DNA from 2 places in the Azotosporobacter soli genome. Region 2 is predicted to be linked to the other one. Evidence: riboswitches for the same ligand, from Rfam matches in the RefSeq annotation. Region 2 holds a riboswitch; the other holds the start of a gene.

What was found. A riboswitch is a leader RNA that binds a small molecule or an ion and turns the genes downstream of it on or off. The one in region 2 is predicted to bind cyclic di-GMP.
Positions count from the first base shown of each region.
Region 1: linked by a shared signal. The riboswitch ahead of QTL79_RS00500 (methyl-accepting chemotaxis protein) and the one ahead of QTL79_RS10895 (GGDEF domain-containing response regulator) in region 2 are both predicted to bind cyclic di-GMP.

Region 1 covers NZ_JAUAOA010000001.1:108,157-111,366, forward strand. Annotated here, with positions in the region: gene QTL79_RS00500 (methyl-accepting chemotaxis protein) at 1-1,658, opposite strand, end outside; cyclic di-GMP riboswitch class I at 1,719-1,805, opposite strand; gene QTL79_RS00505 (bacteriohemerythrin) at 1,959-2,381, opposite strand; gene QTL79_RS00510 (PTS sugar transporter subunit IIA) at 2,850-3,210, opposite strand, start outside.
Region 2 covers NZ_JAUAOA010000011.1:13,942-17,151, reverse strand. Annotated here, with positions in the region: gene QTL79_RS10900 (hypothetical protein) at 1-1, opposite strand, end outside; gene QTL79_RS10895 (GGDEF domain-containing response regulator) at 161-1,423, opposite strand; cyclic di-GMP riboswitch class II at 1,520-1,603, opposite strand; gene QTL79_RS10890 (hypothetical protein) at 1,934-2,104, opposite strand; gene QTL79_RS10885 (abortive infection system antitoxin AbiGi family protein) at 2,313-3,128, opposite strand.

The DNA.
Region 1 (3,210 bases), on a different contig from region 2:
TGGCTGGCAGCGGCAATTTCCTGCATTGAGGCCGATTGTTCTTCGGTCGCAGCCGATACGGTTTGCGCACCTTGCGCGCCGTGCTTGCTCAATTCGTCAATTTGGTTGACGGAGCCGACAATTTGCTGGCTGCCGCTCGCCATTTGCTCAATCGCACTCGACATATCCTGAATTTGTCCCGATACCTGCGTTACCAGTTTGGCAATTTCAGCAAACGCGACGCCGGATGCATTAACAGTTTGCGTGCCCAGTTTGACTTCCTGCGATCCGCTCTGCATTGCAACGACGGCTTTTTCGGTATCGATTTGCGTTTCGCCAATTAACGTCGCGATTTGCTTGGCTGCACCTTCCGACTGTTCGGCCAGCTTACGCACTTCTTCCGCTACGACCGCAAAGCCGCGCCCCTGTTCCCCCGCGCGCGCCGCTTCAATCGCGGCATTGAGCGCGAGCAAATTGGTTTGTCCGGCAATGCCGGCTATCGTATCGACAATTTGGCCGATCTCTTTTGACCGTTCCCCCAGCTTGGCAACGATTTCAGCCGATGCGGCCACGGTTTGTTCGATCGAATTCATTTGTCGCACCGCTTTATCAGCCGATGCATTGCCGTCTGTCGCCTTCGTCGCAGCCAGCGAAGATTGCGTCGTTACCTCATGCGCATTGGCGGCAAGTTCCTCAATCCCGGCAGACATTTGCCGAATCACGACGGACGCATCGCCGGTCACGCGCAACTGTTCGGCCATTCCCTGCGCCACTTCGGCAATCGATCCGGCTACGTGCGTAGCGGCTTGCGCCGATTGATCGGCGCTTGCCGTCAACTCTTCCGAAGAAGCCGCCACCTGTTCGACCGAACCGTCAATTTTCTTCATCAGAGCCTGCACCTTATTGCGCATCTCAATCAGCGAATCGGCCACTTTGCCAATCTCATCGGCCCGCATGAACGGGCGTGGCTTATTGCGAAAATCACCGCCCGCCAGTTCATCACAGACCGCGACCAACGCGGCGAGCGGCTGCGTGATGATTTTTGTTATGTACCAACCGCTGACGCCCAGGACGATAAACGCAATGAGCAGCGTTGCGACGCTAATTTGATTGGCCCTTGCAAACGCTCTTTGATTTTCTTCGTCCATCTTCTTGGACAGTTCCGTGTAATAATCGCTAAACTCACGCATTGCCTCGATGTACTCGGCCGCCGGTTTATCAACATTGGCGACATAGGCTGCATACGCTTCCGCATTCTTATTCTGCAGGGCCAAATCAATCACCTTGGCCCTGGCATCACGGTACTTTCCTCTGACATCGACCACCTTACCCAGCATAGCACGCGCCTTGGCATCGAGTGGCATTTTTTCGATTTCATCGAGATTGGCCGCCGCCCGTTTTGCGGTGTCGTCAATGATCCCCTTGAGCTCTTTGTTCTTATTTTCATCCGTCGTCAGCATTAATTCCATCGTCGCGCCATTCGCGCGCGCAATGTGCATCCGGTTTTCGTTCAAATCCTTTATCGGCAGCAAACGCTCTTTATAGAGAGTGTTGATCGTCGTATTCGACTCCTGCAGGTAATAATAACCGGAATAACCGATAACCCCTAATGCGATAAAAGCCAGCAAAAGTAAAACGCCTAATTTGTACATCACTTTCATGTCATTAAAAAATTTCATTTGCATTGACTCCTTACTTTTTTGTATATAAAAAGACTGCCAGGGACATCACCAATTGAGCGATGCAACCTGGCAGTCATGGATATTGCTATCGTTAGACCCACGGCTTTGCGTCCTTATCTTTCGATAAGTTTGCCTCTTCAATTTCCGTTGTGCCAAAAGCGGCTCTCCCCCGCCTTCACACCTCCTTATTATACCACCAATCGACTTATTTCGCGCATAAAAACAAAAAAAGAGAGTAAGTTAACACTTCTTACAAAAAGTTAACTCGATCCCTTTTTTCACAATTCTTATGCATTGTTATTTTTCGTGCTTCTGCTCTGCAAGCTGCAAAAACGCACCCAGCTTTTTATCGCAGACTAAAATATGCTCTTCCAGCCACTTTTTCATTACCATCAGCGCATCAAAGGAAAAGCCGCCTTTACCTTGCTGCGATTCCGCTAAAATCCGCTGCGCCTCGGTCATTAATATTTCATGCTCCCGTTTATGTTCAGCAATCTCCGGATAATTATATTGCTGCATATAACCTTCCTCTTCCTGAAGGTGGTTTGCCGTATAGGCGACCAGCTCCGCCAAAGCGGCTTCGGTTATCTGCCGCTCCTTTTCAATATCTTCGCAGCGCAAAATGTTAACTACCAAGTCATTGGCCAGTTCGATGATCCTGTTATGCTGCTTATCCAGCACCGGCACCCCGATATGATAAACCACATCCCACTTCAACATCAAAAACGCCTCCCCATTTTTCCTCGCAGAAACCGTTTTCCTCATCTTTTATCTATTCCGCATATGCGAAAGCAAAACCTGCCAACATTTTTCAAAACCACTGCACTGCATGCGTTATTTTTTTTGCAGTTTGACAAAGTCGATAGGCTTGAACAGGACAGCAACATTCAGACTGCTGCCGGAATCTATTTACAATGGTTGGTGAGACTTTCTCTCCGCAATGTAGCACAAGTTGCAAAATCCGCAACAACGCTGAGGATAAACGCTCTACTTTCGTCGACGGCGGCAAAGACGGCAGTACAGCGGGAATTAACCGCGAGTAATCCAAATCACCCTTATTTTTTTCATGAAATAAGTGAAGAAAAACGAGCCCCTTTCGATCACTTGGGTCGAGAGAGGCTCGTTTTTTAATGAAAGAAATTGATTTTCGCTTCAAGTTTCCGGCAATGCCGTTTGCTCTGCAATCCGCTAGCGCCAGTCTAAAATTTTTCTCACCTGTTCTTCGTTCTCGGCGCGGCATAAACGTTCCATTTGTCCGGGACAGGAAAGAAGCGTACCGATCTCGTCAATCTGGCTCAAATGTTCTGCTGTATCCTGCGCCGCCAGCGCTACGACTAATCGTACCGATTCGCTTGCTTCAAAACCGAATCGCACCGGCTTTTTTAGCGTAAGCACCCCTACGCCGTTTTTTTTAACCAGTTCCGGGTCGCGAAGATGCACTACCGCCAGCCATGGTGCAATGACCATGCAAACTTCTTCACCATAATTTTGACTTACCGCATCGACATAGCGCGGCGTGACGCAGCCAGAATCGACCAACAGTCGCCCC
Region 2 (3,210 bases):
TGCCTTGTGACTCCATGTTCTGAAAAAACCGCAACGACGGGGAGTCAGGGAACGCCGCTGCATCCGAAGACGCAAAAAGGAGGCGGACGGATTTTTCTCCGTTTGCCTCCTTTTATTAATCGACATTATTTTTCATACGAGCAACGAAAAAAGAATCGCTTTAGTATTCCATTCGATTGCGCCCGTTCTTTTTGGCCTTATATAAAAGCTCATCCACCCGTTTTAAAAATTCATCTGCGTTTTCATCCGAATATGCCGCAACCCCGCCGCTGACAGTAATGGAAAGAGCGTCTTCACTAAAACGCATTTCGCCACATTCGCGTCGAAGACGTTCCGCGTAAACGACCGCGCCAGAAAGCGCAAGCCCTGGAAAAACGCAAATGAATTCTTCTCCGCCATACCGTCCCGTAATGACATTTTTCTGAAACGCGTTCTTCAAATACTGCCCCAACTGTCTGAGCACCTCGTCGCCCAAATGATGCCCATAGGTATCATTAATCATTTTAAAGCGATCAATATCAAACATCAGCACCGTAAGCGGTTCTTTACTGCGTGTCGCAAAATCGATTTCCCTGTTTAACCTTTCCATTATTGCACGACGATTATAAAGACCGGTAAGACCATCTTCTTGCGCCACTTGAGCCAAAAGCCTGTTTTTTTCTTTTAACTGCTGCATTAACGAATAGGTTCGAACATTTGCTTTAAGACGCGCCATAAAAAGATTTTCCGAAAATGGTTTTACAATATAATCGTCCGCACCATTACTTAAAATGTTGGAAATAACCGCATGACTATTAACCGATGAAACCGCTATGATTACCGCATACTCATCCCGTTTCCGAATTTCGCGAATCACTTCTTCACCTGAAATATCCGGCAAAACGTTATCAATTAAATAAATATTGTATGTCTTGGCTGTCGTCAAAAGTGCAGCCGGATTTATAAAATAATCGACCTGCGGCATCGCATTATGTTCAAAAAACGCGCGCATCCCATTCAGATGCATCACACTGTCATCTAAAACGGCAATCCAAAGGTTTCGCAGTTCTGCGGCAATCGCATCCCCCCCTTTATTTTTTTTGATCAGCGTCATTAAATACTCCATGAAGTGATCTTTTGTTAGATAATCGGAAATACCCTTTTGGAAAAGCTCTGCTTTAAGCTTCATATCATTGATTGCCGAAAGAACAATTACCGGTGTCGTCTCCCTTTTTTTGCGCATCAGCGTGGAAATGAAGCGTTCTTTATTTTCTCCTTTAAATTCCAGTCCGGTCACAATAAGATCAATATCATGGGCAACTAAAATCTCATATGCTTTTTGCGGTGTTTTGGCTGAGAAATATCGAAAATCATTCTGTTCAGATAAATCACGCAGAATTTCCTTGTAAAAAAAATTATTATCGATATGCAGCAACGAAAACATGTTACCTTCCCCCTTCATTAATCCTTTGAAAATAAAATTCTGTTATCCCGTGAAACACTTCATCAAATATAAAAAAACCGGTCACTCCATGACTAGTCATGGTATGGCCGGTTACACTATTTACTCCTAACGATCCAAGTGTCCAAATATAGATCGTTATTCATCGCGTCCGCATCAAAATTTTCACAGAAAAAACTTGGCGATTTCAAAGCACACTGCCGCAATCGTTAATTACCCTTTTAGGCAAAACATACAGCTGCTTTAAGAAAAGTGTATTGCGTACTTGTATTATATTCGGTTTGCTTTTTTCGTCAATATTATTTAATTTTTAAAATCTAAAAAGTCTAAATTCTTCCTCACGTTCATCTTTACGCACACAACGCAAAAAGCAGCAAGAGTGCCATACTTGGAAATCTTGCTGCCCGTTTTCGTAAACGATGCTGCTTAAACCAAAACCGATTTTGCTTGCTTCGGCAAATCCAACTTGATTTTGCCTCCCTCTATCGACAGCTATGCCCCTTTCGTCGTCGCGATTTTTTCAGAAGCGACCACGTCCGTCGGATCGGCCAAGGCTTGGCGGTCGGCGATCGCGGACATTCCCGGTGAAAGCAACCTCCCTGTTGCTCCACCGGCGTACGACCTCCCTGTCGTACGTCTCCACGCTCTTGCCCGCCAAACCATGTCCGCCTTTCCTCGGACTCCATGTTCTGAAAAAACCGCAACGACGGGGAATTAGGGACGCCGCTGATTTCGAAGACGCAAAAAAATGAGGCAGACGATTTTTCTCCGTTTGCCGCATTTTTATTGGTCGAGATTATTTTTCATAAGACGGAAGAGAAAAGAACGTTTGAAACAGCGGAACCGTCTCCTTGTTTGTCCTCAGCATAGTTTACGGCACATGGCTGAAAACCAGTTCCCCGCAGTACTCGGGAAGATCATCTCTAAACCGGGTTGCATATTCCTCTGGCAATATAATCCGCCTAATATCCGCAAAGGCAAAATCCACATCATACAGCGAACGCCACTCACGTTCAAAGTAGTAATTACCCTCGTCATCATCTGGCAGTAATTCGTCGAAAAACTTGATAAAAGAAAACCATTCCCATAGCAGCAGTTGCCGTCCTTTCTCAATGTTTTCTTTTATTTGATCTAGACTTATTTCTGTTCCTTGGACCGGAAAATCACTTTCAGCTCTACTTAGATAAGAAGATTGATCCGCTGTACTTTCCACCAATCGCGCCATTTCATTTAAATAACCCCCTAGGGGTTCTCTTGTTCCTACATTTCTAGCCCCTATTGGAATGTAATTCACAGGTCTTACACCTTTCTTCGCAAGCAGTTCTTTATTGAAAGCAAGACCAAATCCACTATATTTTTTCATGTGTATCGCTAGGTCGCCAACCGGAATATCACAAAAACAAACCATATTCGCGTTATACAAGTTATTGTCTTCAAAGCTCGTGGCTTTTATATTTCGCCTTAATCTTAATTCTTTCTCAAACGATTTTCCCTCTCCAGATGCCTTCTCATTAATAGGAACGGCGTTTTTAAAAGTGAGTTTCGGTGGCTTCCCCTGCTTATCATGGGGAGGATATGTTAGCCAGCCACCGCGAATTATCTTCACCAGTAAATTGTATTTATCCTCTTCTGTCGGCAATCCACGCCCTACAAAATGAGTCAGTTCCTTCGATATATACCGTTGCAAATATCTCTTCCCCCTATCGCCGTTTACATTCCCACTGTTTAAAAGTTCCCGCTCTGTGCCGATATTCCTCTCTCGCACATGC